3 regions of the Streptomyces sp. NBC_01003 genome follow, and region 3 is predicted to be linked to each of the others. Evidence: riboswitches for the same ligand, from Rfam matches in the RefSeq annotation. Region 3 holds a riboswitch; each other region holds the start of a gene.

Region 1 (4,478 bases), 4.3 Mb from region 3:
GAGCGGTGGGGCAGCGAGGAGGACACGGGCGAGAGACGGAGCTGGGCCTGTCCCGCGCCCGGTTCTTCGTGCGGCTGCTGCCCGCGCTGCTCATCGTGGTCGGGGCGATCTACGACTACGTCACGCCGTCGACGTTCACCGGCGTGCCCCTCTTCACCGCCGCCCCGCTGGTCGCCGCCCCGTTCTTCTCGCCCCGTGGCACTTTCCTGACCGGCCTCGCGACCGTCGCCGTCGTACTCGGGGTGCATCTCAGATACACCCGCAGTTACGACACCGACGCCATCACCGAACTCGTCACGGTCTCCACCGTCGCCGTCCTCGCCTGTGTCATGAACCGCGTCGTGCGGCGGGGCAGTGAGCAGCTCACCTCCGTGCGCCAGATCGCCGAGGCGGCCCAGCGCGCCGTCCTGCCCGAGCCCGCGGAGCGCATCGGCGGCCTGGAGATCGCGGCCCGCTACGAGGCGGCCCAGGAGGGGGCCTTCATCGGGGGCGACCTGTACGCGGTGCAGGACACCCCGCACGGGGTGCGGCTCGTCGTGGGCGACGTACGCGGGAAGGGTATGGGCGCGGTGTCCGCCGTGGCCGTGGTCATCGGCGCCTTCCGGGAGGCGGCCGAGCAGGAGGCGACCCTGGAGGCGGTCGCGCAGCGCCTGGAGCGGGCGCTCGCGCGCGAGGGGCTGCGGCGCAACGGCCTCGACGAGTTCGAGGGTTTCACCACGGCCGTGCTCGCCGAGATCCCGCACGGCAACGGCCTCGTACGGGTCATCAACCGGGGCCATCCGGAACCCCTGATCCTGGGCGGCGACGGGGCGCTCAAGGTCCTGTCGCCGCCGGAGCCCGCGCTGCCGCTCGGGATGGGTGGCCTCGGCAGCTGGCCCGACCGGGCGTCCGAGACGGAGTTCCCGTCCGGGGCGACGCTGCTGCTCTACACCGACGGCCTCTCGGAGGCGCGCGACGCGGAGGGCACCTTCTACGACCCGGCGGCCCGGCTCGCGGGACGGATGTTCTCGGGGCCCGATCCGCTGCTGGCCGCGCTCGCCGCCGAGGTCCGCCGGCACACCGGGGGCGGCACGACGGACGACATGGCGCTGCTCGCGGTGAGGCGTCCGTGAAGCAGCAGTGAAGCAGCCGTGACCGCCGTCTTCACCTTCCGTAGTCGAACGGCGTCGCTGCGCATAACATTTGACAAACCGTCAGATGATCGGCCTGTCTCGACGGCTGGCCAACTCGCCCGATTCCGCCCGCTCGTGCCCCGATAAGTCCAGGCCAAAGGCGTTAACGATCAGTCGGAACGGCTTGGAATCGGGCCCCGGTGTCTATTAACGTTCGATAACGCAGCGCGGTCGTCCCAGCCGTCACAAGAGATGGCTCCGTGCGCACGCGCCTAATCCCGCAAGGGAGCCGGGGAACCACCAACTTGGGGTGAATCGGACGTCTTTCCTTGCGGAAGGCGTCGGTAGGAGACCTTCCTGCTCCGAACCCGTCAGCTAACCCGGTAGGCGAGAAGGAAGGAAAGGAGCGCGCCCCCGTGGCGTCCAACCGGCCTGCCCCAGAGTTCTCCTACGCGCCGATCGACGAAGAGTTCGGCGAAGCGGACGAGCGGACCTGGGACGAGTGGAATCCCACCGAGGAGTCCGTCCGCCCCGTACGCGGCAGGCACCGCGTAGCCAAGCAGCGCGGCGGTCTCGCGCGCAGTTCCACAGTTCTCGGGGTCGGCGTGATCGCGGCCGTCGGCGCGGGCGGCATCGCCACCGCGCAGGGCGGCAAGCCCCCCGTACACATCTCGATGCCCGACCTCTCGGCCGTCAAGGACTCGCTGCCCGACGCCAAGTCGCTGCCCGGCGTGGGCGCGCTGATATCCGACGGTTCGGACGACGACTCGTCCGGCGCCGACGCGGCCCCGCTGACCGGCGCCGGCATCACCACCGCGGACGCCGAGCAGGGCACGACCGCCGGTGAGGCCCTGCGCGCCCGCATCATGCAGCAGGCCGAGCAGCAGCAGAACCAGGCTGCCGACGCCGAGGCCGCGGCTGCCGAGGAGGCCGCCGCGAAGAAGGCCGCCGAGGACGCGGCCAAGGAGCAGGACGCCGCGTCTGCCAAGGCCGCCGCCGAGAAGAAGGAGGCGGAGGAGGCCGCGAAGAAGAAGGCCGAGGCCGAGCGCCTCGCCGAGCTCGCCAAGAGCTTCACGCTGCCGGTCGCCTCCTACACGATCACCGGCACGTTCGGTCAGCCCGGCTCGATGTGGTCCTCCGGCTACCACACGGGTCTCGACTTCGCCGCTCCCACGGGTACGCCGCTGAAGGCGATCCACTCCGGCACCGTCAAGGAGGCCGGCTGGGCGGGCGCGTACGGCTACCGCACCGTCCTTGAGCTGCCGGACGGCACCGAGCTCTGGTACTGCCACCAGTCGTCCCTCAACGTCAGCGCCGGCCAGAAGGTGACCAGCGGCGACGTCATCGGCCGCGTCGGCGCCACCGGCAACGTGACCGGGCCGCACCTCCACCTGGAGGTCCACCCGGGCGGCCAGGCGACCGGAGTCGACCCCGCGCCGTGGCTGCGCTCCAACGGCCTGACCATCTAAAGGCTCGTAACCCTCCGAACCCCGGCGGTCCTGACGGCAACCCCCCGACGTCAGGGCTGCCGGTCGGCCGTGCCCGGAATATCTTGCTCCGTATCGGTGTTCTGACAGGCCATGACTTCTCTTCGCAAGCTTGGCTCGTCAGACCTCGAGGTGTTCCCGCTCTCCCTCGGCGGCAATGTGTTCGGCTGGACCGCCGACGAGGCGCAGTCCTTCGCCGTGCTCGACGCGTACGTCGCCGCCGGCGGCAACTTCGTCGACACGGCCGACACGTACTCGTCGTGGGTTCCGGGCAACAAGGGCGGCGAGTCCGAGACCGTCATCGGCAAGTGGCTGGCCGCGCGCGGCAACCGCTCCGATGTCGTCATCGCCACCAAGGTCGGCGCCCACCCCGACTTCAAGGGCCTGTCCGCGAACACCATCAAGTCCGCCGCAGACGAGTCGCTGCGCCGCCTCGGCACGGACTACATCGACCTCTACTACACGCACTTCGACGACCCGTCCGTGCCGGTCGAGGAGATCATCACCGCCCTCGACGAGCTGGTGAAGTCCGGGAAGGTGCGCGCCATCGCCGCGTCGAACCTGACCCCGGAGCGCCTCCAGGAGTCCCTGGACTTCTCCGACCGCGAGGGCCTCGCCCGCTACGCCGCGCTCCAGCCGCACTACAACCTCGTCTCGCGCGACACCTACGAGGGCCGGCTCCAGGAGGTCGCCTCGCGCAGCGGTCTCGCCGCCGTCCCGTACTACGCCCTGGCGTCCGGGTTCCTGACGGGCAAGTACCGGCCGGGCACCGAGGTCGACAGCGCGCGGGCCGCGGGCGCGAGCCAGCACCTGCAGACCGAGCGCGGCCTGCGCGTCCTCAAGGCCCTCGACGAGGTGGCGCAGGCGCACGGCGCCGAGGTCGCGACGGTCGCCCTCGCCTGGCTCGCGTCCCGCCCGACGGTGGCCGCGCCGATCGCGTCCGCCCGCACCGTGGAGCAGCTGCCGGCGCTGGTGGCCGTGGCCGACCTGGAGCTGACGGACGCGGAGCTCTCGAAGCTCACGGAGGCGTCCGCCTGAGGCGTTCTCAGTAGCGGTACGGGTTGTACGCGTTGTGGGCACTGTGCGCGGGGAACTGGGCGACCGGCCCCGCGTGCACCGGCCCCGCGTACATCGGCGGCACCCACACGGGCGGCGCGGTGGCGTGGGACGCGTAGGCGAGGGCGGGGCGGGCCGCGTGGCGCCGCGCCCACAGCTCGTCGAGCAACTCCCGCTCCCGTACGACATAGTCCGGCCCGGCCCGGCCGCGCCGCCCGCGGTGGCGCAGGAGCGCGAGTGAGGTCGCGTACTGCTGGTACTGGGCGACGGTCTTGGCCGTCGCCTTGCCGCCGTGGTGCTGCGCGAACTCGCGGGCCAGGCGGCGGGCGCGCATCGAGCCGAGGGCGAACGGCTCGGCCGGGCCGACCCAGCCGGCCGCCGCGTACGCGGGCAGCTCGGTGCGCACCGTGCGCAGTTCGCGCTGGCGGGTCCCGATCGCGAGCCAGGTCAGCAGCCCGAACGCGGGCATCATGAACAGCGCGTAGACCCCGAAGAACCCGAACCGGCCGAACGCCGACGAGCCGTTCCACGTGGCGTGCATGCCCATCGCGAGCAGCAGCCCGGCGAGGGGCAGGAACACGCGCCGCACCGGCCCGCGGTCGGGCGCGGTCCAGGCCGCGAGGCCGAAGCCGATGCCGGTGAGCACCGTGAACAGGGGGTGCGCGAACGGCGACATGACGATGCGTACGAAGAAGGTGGCGGCGGTCACCGAGGCGATGCCGGTGCCGCTGTTGAGCTGGTCGGTGCCGAAGGCGTTGCCCAGATAGAGGATGTTCTCGGTGAACGCGAAGCCGGTGGCGGTGACACCGGCGATCACCACGCC
Region 2 (4,478 bases), 6.5 Mb from region 3:
TCGTCTACCCGGAGGGCCACCCGTACCACCACACGCCCATCGGCTCCATGGCCGACCTGGACGCGGCCACCCTGGAGGACGCGCGGAACTTCTTCCGTACGTACTACGCGCCGAACAACGCCGTGCTTTCGGTCGTCGGGGACATCGACCCCGAGGAGACGCTGGCCTGGGTCGAGAAGTACTTCGGCTCCATCCCGCGCCACGACGGCAAGCAGCCCCCGCGCGACGGCGCCCTGTCCGACCTGATCGGTGAGGGCGTGCGCGAGGTCATCGAGGAGGAGGTCCCGGCCCGCGCGCTGATGGCCGCCTACCGGCTGCCGCAGGACGGTACGCGCGCGTGCGACGCGGCCGACGTGGCCCTGACGGTCCTCGGCGGCGGCGAGTCGTCCCGGATCTACAACCGTCTCGTACGGCGCGACCAGACCGCCGTCGCCGCCGGGTTCGGTCTCCTGCGGCTCGCGGGGGCGCCCTCCGTGGGCTGGCTGGACGTGAAGACGTCCGCCGACGTCGAGGTCCCGGCCATCGAGGAGGCCGTCGACGAGGAGCTCGCGCGGTTCGCCGCCGACGGGCCCACCCCGGAGGAAATGGAGCGCGCCCAGGCCCAGTTGGAGCGCGAGTGGCTCGACCGGCTCGGCACGGTCTCGGGCCGCGCCGACGAACTGTGCAGGTTCGCCGTCCTGTTCGGGGACCCGCAGCTCGCCCTGACCGCCGTCCAGCGCGTCCTCGACGTCACCGCCGAGGAGGTCCAGGAGGTGGCCAAGGCCCACCTGCGTCCCGACAACCGCGCGGTGCTCGTCTACGAGCCCACGGCCCCCGAAGAGGCCGAGGAAACCGCCGAAGCGTCCATCACGGACGAGGCCGCGGACGAGGCCGTCGGCGAGACCGCAGACGCCGTCGAGACCGCAGACAAGGAGGCCGGCAAGTGACCGAGCTCGCGACCATGGACTTCCACCCGCAGCCCCAGGCCGGCACGGCCAGGCCGTGGGCCTTCCCCGCGCCCGAGCGCGGCACCCTCGACAACGGCCTGACGGTGCTGCGCTGCCACCGCCCGGGCCAGCAGGTCGTAGCGGTCGAGATCAACCTCGAAGCGCCCCTGGAGGCCGAGCCCGCCGGGCTCGACGGCGTCGCCACCATCATGGCGAGGGCCTTCTCCGAAGGCACCGACAAGCTGGCCGCCGAGGAGTTCGCCGCCGAGCTGGAGCGCTGCGGCGCGACGTTCGACGCGCACGCCGACCACCCCGGCGTACGGGTCTCCCTGGAAGTGCCCGTCTCCCGCCTGCCGAAGGCGCTCGGCCTGCTCGCCGACGCCCTCAGGGCGCCCGCGTTCGCGGACAGCGAGATCGAACGCCTCGTGCGCAACCGCCTCGACGAGATCCCGCACGAGACGGCGAACCCGGGCCGCCGCGCCGCCAAGGAGCTCTCGAAGCAGCTCTTCCCGGCCGCCGCGCGCATGTCCCGCCCGCGCCAGGGCACCGAGGAGACCGTCGCGGCTGTCGACGCGGCGGCCGTACGTGCCTTCTACGACCGGCACGTGCGTCCCGCCACGGCCACCGCGGTCGTCGTGGGCGACCTCGCGGGCATCGACCTCGACGCCCTCCTCGCGGACACGCTGGGCGCCTGGACGGGGAACACGGCCGAGCCGCGCCCCGTACCGCCCGTGACGGCCGACGACACCGGCAGGGTCGTCATCGTCGACCGCCCGGGCGCGGTGCAGACGCAGATCCTGATCGGCCGCATCGGCGCGGACAAGCACGACCGGGTGTGGCCGGCGCAGGTGCTCGGCACGTACTGCCTGGGCGGCACCCTCACCTCCCGCCTGGACCGCGTCCTGCGCGAGGAGAAGGGGTACACCTACGGCGTGCGGTCGTTCGCCCAGGTGCTGCGCTCGGCGCCGGACGGGACGGGCGCCGCGATGCTCGCCATCAGCGGCTCCGTGGACACGCCGAACACGGGTCCGGCGCTCGACGACCTCTGGAGGGTGCTGCGCACGCTCGCGGCGGAGGGCCTCACCGACGCCGAACGGGACGTGGCTGTACAGAATTTGGTGGGCGTCGCCCCGCTCAAGTTCGAGACCGCCGCGGCCGTCGCGGGGACGCTCGCCGACCAGGTCGAGCAGCACCTGCCGGACGACTTCCAGGCGGAGGTGTACCGGCGGCTCGCCGCGACGGGCACCGTGGAGGCCACCGCGGCCGTCGTGAACGCCTTCCCGATGGACCGTCTGGTGACGGTGCTCGTCGGTGACGCCGCGCAGATCGAGGAGCCCGTCAGGGCGCTCGGTATCGGAGAGGTGACCGTCGTCACGGGCTGATCGTGACCGGTGCGCAACGAGGGGCCCCGGTGGGCGAGATGACCACCGGGGCCCTTGTTTGTCCGAATTGAACCGGTGGTTGCCTGTCTGCCCTGTGGCATGCGCTACAAAAGCCCGGTTCCGTTTGTTGATTGAAAGTTGCCCCGCTTAGCGTCGGTCCGGCTGTCCGCCAGATGTACGCCGCGCCCGTGGCACCGGACAGTCATCGCCGAGTCCCCCAAGGCGCGAGCCGGGGGAGCCGGGGACCCACCGTCCCTGGGGTGAATCGGACGCCCTTCCCTGAAGGGGGTCCGTAGGAGACCTTCCTGCTCCGAACCCGTCAGCTAACCCGGTAGGCGAGAAGGAAGGAAAGGACTCAGCCACCCCATGGCGTTCACCCGTGCCACCGGGAAGCACCGTCGCCCGAGCCGTCTCACGCGCACCACCGCGCAGGTCGCCGGCGTCGCCGCGCTCACCACGACCGGTGTCATCGGGGGCCTCGCCGCCCCCGCCCTCGCCGCCGACGCGGCTGTGGAGCAGACCGGCCTGACCAAGGCCATCTCCATCGGTGACTCCCTCGCGGAGCAGATCGACGCGCAGGCCGCCGCCCAGCAGCAGGCCGCCGACGAGGCCGCCGCGAAGAAGAAGGCGGAGGCCGAGGCCGAGAAGAAGGCCGAGGAGGACCGGCGCAAGGCCGCCGCCAAGGCCAAGGCCGAGCGCGAGGCCAAGGAGCGCGCCGCCCGTGCGGCCGAGCGCAAGCGCCTGAACGCCTTCGTCATTCCGGTCACCGGCTCGTACGTGTCCACCGCGTACAAGGCCAGCAGCGGCCTGTGGTCCTCCGGCAGCCACACCGGCATCGACTTCCACGCCGCGAGCGGCACCTCGGTCCACGCGGTGGGCGCGGGCACGGTCGTGGAGGCAGGCTGGGGCGGCGCCTACGGCAACAACATCGTCATCAAGATGAACGACGGTACGTACACGCAGTACGGCCACCTGTCGTCCATCGGTGTCTCCGTCGGCCAGACGGTCACCCCGGGGCAGCAGATAGGTCTCTCCGGAGCGACCGGCAACGTCACGGGCCCGCACCTCCACTTCGAGGCGCGCACGAGCCCCGAGTACGGCTCGGACATCGACCCCGTCGCGTACCTGCGCTCCCACGGCGTGAACGTCTGACCTTCGCCGCGTACCTCGCGAAGACGCACCGAATGCCCCGGCTCACCGAGCCGGGGCATTCGTCGTTCCCGGATCCGCTCGTTCCCGGCCCGCTTGTTCCTGACGTCGGTGTCCAAAAAATATCCATGGATTACGGCCTGCCGTCGGAAATTCGCGCCCGCTGGAATAGAGTCGCTGGACAGGCGAGCTGAACAGACGTCAATCGCGCTGTACGGGCGACTATCGACCGCGTTTCGCGGGGATTAAGGCGGAGGTCGGGGCATGCGCATTCCGGCGCACTCGGTATGCACGGCGATCCGCGACGACATCGTCTCCGGTGTCTACGAGCGCGGCGGCAGACTCACCGAGGAGGTGCTCGCCCGCCGCTACGGCGTCTCGCGCGTCCCCGTGCGCGAGGCGTTGCGCACGCTGGAGGCCGAGGGCTTCGTCGTCACCCGCAGACACGCGGGTGCGTGCGTCGCCGAACCCTCCGCGCAGGAGGCGGCGGACCAGCTGGAGATCCGCATGCTCCTCGAACCGCTCGCAGCGGCCCGCGCCGCGCAGCGCCGCACCGAGGCGCACCTGAAGGTCCTGCGGGGCCTGGTCAGGCTCGGCCAGGAGCGCTCCAGGCGAGGTCAGAGCGAGGATCTGCGCTCGCTGGGCAGCTGGTTCCACGAGACGCTGGCGCAGGCGTCCGGCAGCCCGGGGCTGATCACGATGCTCACGCAGCTCCGCCACAAGATCGCGTGGATGTACACCGTCGAGCAGCCCGCGCGGCCCGCCGACTCCTGGGCCGAGCACGGGGCGATCGTCGACGCCGTGGCGCGCGGCGACGTGGAGCGCGCGCGGGCGCTCACGGCGCAGCACACAGAGCGCGCCGCGGCCGCTCACCGCTTGCGCGCCCCCCGTCCGGGTGGCCGTGTGAGGACTTCGCAACATCCCGTCAACACGGTGGGGCTTCAGCATTAACAGAGGCGCCGTATACAAAGGGGGCGGCTCATTTCCAGGGGCTCTATTTCCGCTGCCCCGGAATTCTGAG
Region 3 (4,478 bases):
GGAGCGTCAGCCGGCCCGGCCGTTCCTTCGTGGTGCAGTGCCGCGGGGAGCGGTGGCGGAGCGAGATCCAGGAGGGCTGCAGATCGGCGTCGTCGAAGTCGTCCGTGAAGGGTTCGGCGGAGGCGGGCGCGGGCCCGGCCGTCGCCGGCGGGCCGACGACCGGCCAGCCGTCCTCCCAGGTGACCGGCGCGAGGAACGTCTCGCGGCCGAGCACGTGCCAGCCGGGGGTGCCGCCGCGCGGCCGCACCCCGAGGAACACCATCCACCACGTGCCGTCGGGCGCTTGGACCAGGTCGGCGTGGCCGGTGTTCTGGACGGGTTCGTCGGTGCTGCGGTGGGTCAGGACAGGATTGGCCGGGCAAGGTTCGAAGGGGCCGGTGGGTGCGGGTCCGCGGGCCACGGAGACGGCATGCCCGCGCTCCGTGCCGCCCTCGGAGATCAGCAGGTACCAGTGGTCGCCCACGTGGTACAGGTGCGGCGCCTCCGGGGCCTTGGCGCCGGGCGTGCCGGACCACAGCCGGCGCGGCTTGCCGAACGTCTCGCCGGTGTACGGGTCGATTCGGACCTGGGAGATCCCGGCGACCGTGACCCAGCACGCGCCGTCCTCGTCCCAGGCGAGATCCGGGTCGATGCCGGGGACGCCGGGCAGCGGGACCGGGTCCGACCAGGGGCCCGCCGGGTCGGTCGCGGAGACGAGCAGATTGCCGCCGCCCAAGCTCACATTGGTGACGACCAGCCAGAAGCGGCCGTCGTGGTGGCGCAGGGTCGGCGCGTAGATCCCGGCGGAGGAGGGTGTGTCCCAGGGCAGCCGCAACTGGCCGGGCCGGTCGAGGACGTTGCCGATCTGTCGCCAGTGCACCAGGTCGCGACTGTGGAAGAGCGGCACCCCGGGGACGTACTCGAAGCTCGAGCACGCGAGGTAGTAGTCGTCGCCGACGCGGCAGACGCTGGGGTCCGGGTGGGATGACCGGGCGTGGGTCTGCCATGCTGTCTCTCTCCATGGTGTCGAAGCGCTTCGATCCGCGGGGAGGATATGCATGGGGGTGATGGCGCGCAAGGGGTTGGACAGAACAGCAAAGGGCCCTGAAGTCCCGTCATACTTACGGGACTTCAGGGCCATGGCATCATCGATGCGCTTCAACTGGCAGTCGTCGGGCTTCCGTTCAGGCGGAGTGGACCGCGGCGTCCTCCGTGCTGAGCTGGGGGAAGCCCTTGGAGCGCAACTGCGCAGCCGCCGGATCCACGCGACGCCGCGGGTGCCAGTCCGTCACCGTCCGGCACGCCGCCGCGACCTCTACCAGGAGGTCCTGCTTGTAGGGCACGCACGGCGCAAGCCTGGTCTGCCTGTGACGAGTGCGAGCCTCATTGTGGAACCGGCTGTCAGTACGCGCCGTTCACGTTGTCGATCGAGCCGTACTTGTCGGCCGCGTAGTTGCAGGCGGCGGTGATGTTGGCGACCGGGTCGTAGCTGTCCATCGACGTGCCGGGCACGTGGTACGCGGTGAACGTGGGGTCGATGACCTGCAGGAGCCCCTTGGACGGGGTTCCTGCGACAGCGTTGGAGTCCCAGTTGTTGATGGCCAGCGGGTTGCCGGAGGACTCGCGCATGATGTTGCGGTGGATGCCCTCGTAGGAGCCGGGAATGTTGTGCTTGGCCATTATGTCGAGCGACTCCTTGATCCAGCCGTCGAGGTCGTTGGTGTAGGACTTCTTCGCCGGGGCAGCGGCGAGCGTGGTCCGGACCTCGGAGCGGTCAGCCCGCTCGGCGGACGCCCTGGTGGCTGCCGGCTTCTGTGCGGGCTTGGCCGGGCTCTTCTTGCCGAGCGTGAGCTTGACACCGGGGTGGATCAGCCCCGGGTTGTCACCGACGGTGGCTCGGTTGTCCTGGTACAGCTTCTTCCAGCCGCCGCTCAGAGAGTGCTCTCGGGCGATCTTGGCGAGGGTGTCGCCTGCGGCGACGACGTACGTCGTGGGGACCGCGGCGCTCTTTGCGGCCGGGGCGGCCTGCGCTGCGCCGGCGCTGGTCGCGCCGAGCACCGGAAGAACGAGCACAGCCGCGCCCGTGCCTGCGGCGGCGATTCCCCGGGTGAGCGAGATGGACTTGGGGCGGCGGTGCTTTCCCTTTGAGGGCATGACGAGTTCCTCTCCGTCGCCTGCGAGGTGAGCTGTCGGGTTCGGACGGGAGATGTCCGGTCGCACTGCGAATGCGACTTCACCCCGAGCCGTTCCGGAAACCAGATCGGCGGCTTACCTGGGTCCCCCGCTCCTGCCGTGCGTAACCGAGTGGGTGGGAGGGATTCCGGACAGCGGCAGGATTCGGCGTTCCATCCGGATTGACGGTGACATTAGGCGAGAAAGCACGGACAGAACAAGACCAGAATTCCGATAGTGGAATGTGAGAGCCCTGACTCTGGTGATCAGAACCCGCCGCTCTCTTTGATCGAAAAGCCCAATCTTCTTTGGGCGCAAGGGAAGTGGGCTCAGCGGAGTTCGGGGCCCGCGTCCGTCCGTGTGACATGGTTCACTGAATAGGATGCGGGTTGGGATGACGGTCGATGTCATATCGGAGTGCGAAATTTCGCATGAACGCTCGCGATACAGGCAGATCTCCCTGTATATCGTTAATTATGCGAAAGGGTATTTTTTAGCCCAAAGATGGACATAGCGCCATGCCGCTTTGGGTGCCAGAGGGGGCGTATCGCCATCAATGCCGGCCCGGTCGCGCGGACCGACGGGCGTCCCAGCTGCAGAGTTCATGCGCGGGTGTCGATCGGATGGTGCCTGAACGTGGTCTTGTGCGGTCCGGCTGAGGGATCGACTGAGGTGAGGTCGGCGGACTCGATCATCGGAGTGCACTTCCCGCCGACCTGCTGGGCTCGCGGGATACCCGGGGGCGGGTAGATGAGGCTCCGATGTTGTACTGGGAGATTTTGCCGGCTCAGGATGTGAGTGAGCTCAGAAGGCGGTCTCCATGTGATGGGGATTCAGTTGCCGATCGTCGCTGGTATGCCAGTGAAGGTTTCGGCTTGGGTCGGGAGGAGGCTGCTGAAATCCTCTGCCGACTACGGTTTTCCGGGCAGCTATCTCTCTGCGTGGTAGGCCTGTTCAATCCCGGGCCTCAGTGGTCGACGCGGCGAGGAACGGGAACTCCGCACGCGCCTGCGCCGGGTCGAACTCGAACCGATGGTCCGCCGCGAAGAAGCGCAGGAATAGGGGCAGTTACTCGGGCGCATGGAACATGACGGCAACGTCGGAGTTGCGGCGCGGGTGCAGACAGAGGAGCGGACACCCCGACTCACCGCACTTCGACGACCAGGCCGAACGCCACGCCAAGGGCGACCTTCGGCCGGCCTACTTCTATGCGGATGGCCTGAAGGCTCACATCGAGCGTAGGTACTGGCCGGGCGGGTGAGGCCGGTCGCCCTGGCCGGGGCGGGCACAGTGCGGACATTCGCGCCGCACGCGCGTCTGCCTGCCGCTCGCGGTGAGGGGCGCGCGCTCCCCGGGCTCCCGTACGAGAGCAAGAAGGGGAGGGGCTTCTCTACTCCCTGAGCCGCCTGTGCCGATCACCTTCAACTCCCGGCTGATCGACGTGCGGGGCCCAACTGTCAGGCGGTGGACTGCCTGTGGCCGCCGCAATGATTGATTCTGCTTGGAGTCGCACGGTTGCGAGCATGTATTGACACTCCTCGGGTGGGGCGCCATAGTCTTCCGCAGGCAATTGGGCTGCAGGGTTTTGACGAACGAAGAATGTGCCTGCTGGTGCGGCAGCTGTCGCTGCAATGCCCCTTCGGGGGCACGTAGCAGCACGCTGCGCGGGAATTGACCTTGTCAGGTGCATGGCGATTTGTGCTCGGTGGTGGCCTTCCCCTCGCTCCACGTCGATGGGAGAGAACTCGGCACTGGGGCACCGGTGCCCGGAATGCGCGTAGAAGCGGGAAAAGGAGTGGGCGACGGCCCAGGAGTTGGGGCGACAGAGCCACCTCAGCCGTGTCGCGGACACCGCGGCGCAGTCGTTACCGCCTGCAGCACTCATGCGAGTAGGCGGTGCCCAGACGTTCACCACCCCGCTCACCTCCAACACCCCCTTGAGGAGCATCAGATGAAACGAGCGTTGACACGCATTGCGGTAGCAGCCCTCGCCGCACTCGTCCCGTTCATCGCGGCACCTGGCGCACAAGCGCAGACCTTCGGCGGGAACGAACTACTGTCGTGGACGGTAAGCGGGGCTCCCAGCGAGGGACTGACATCCCTCAACTTCCCGATCACCGTGAACACCGGCACCGCCCATGTGTCCGGGACCTACTTCGCGATGCAGTACGGGTTCACCGGACAGAGCGACATCGGGTACGCAGGACTGCAGCCACGGCCGGATGCGAACGGGCACCAGCGCCTGCGTGGGGTGTTCTCCTCCTTCATCAGCGGCACGACAAGCACCCACGCCAACTGTTCGGACGGGGCTGACGGCGGCGCCGGCG

What was found. A riboswitch is a leader RNA that binds a small molecule or an ion and turns the genes downstream of it on or off. The one in region 3 is predicted to bind cyclic di-AMP.
Region 1: it holds a riboswitch for cyclic di-AMP, as region 3 does, so the genes downstream of both, OG698_RS25100 (M23 family metallopeptidase) here and OG698_RS44880 (transglycosylase SLT domain-containing protein) in region 3, are expected to answer to the same signal.
Region 2: it holds a riboswitch for cyclic di-AMP, as region 3 does, so the genes downstream of both, OG698_RS15135 (M23 family metallopeptidase) here and OG698_RS44880 (transglycosylase SLT domain-containing protein) in region 3, are expected to answer to the same signal.

The regions. Positions count from the first base shown of each region.
Region 1 covers NZ_CP108707.1:5,464,962-5,469,439, forward strand. Annotated here, with positions in the region: gene OG698_RS25095 (PP2C family protein-serine/threonine phosphatase) at 6-1,112, shown strand; cyclic di-AMP (ydaO/yuaA leader) riboswitch at 1,372-1,517, shown strand; gene OG698_RS25100 (M23 family metallopeptidase) at 1,529-2,581, shown strand; gene OG698_RS25105 (aldo/keto reductase) at 2,693-3,637, shown strand; gene OG698_RS25110 (PrsW family intramembrane metalloprotease) at 3,645-4,478, opposite strand, start outside.
Region 2 covers NZ_CP108707.1:3,294,627-3,299,104, reverse strand. Annotated here, with positions in the region: gene OG698_RS15145 (M16 family metallopeptidase) at 1-926, shown strand, start outside; gene OG698_RS15140 (M16 family metallopeptidase) at 923-2,308, shown strand; cyclic di-AMP (ydaO/yuaA leader) riboswitch at 2,505-2,661, shown strand; gene OG698_RS15135 (M23 family metallopeptidase) at 2,675-3,460, shown strand; gene OG698_RS15130 (GntR family transcriptional regulator) at 3,722-4,408, shown strand.
Region 3 covers NZ_CP108707.1:9,755,022-9,759,499, forward strand. Annotated here, with positions in the region: partial or broken gene OG698_RS44870 (glycoside hydrolase family 43 protein) at 1-961, opposite strand, end outside; gene OG698_RS44875 (hypothetical protein) at 1,164-1,322, opposite strand; gene OG698_RS44880 (transglycosylase SLT domain-containing protein) at 1,381-2,133, opposite strand; cyclic di-AMP (ydaO/yuaA leader) riboswitch at 2,138-2,332, opposite strand; gene OG698_RS44885 (hypothetical protein) at 4,103-4,478, shown strand, end outside.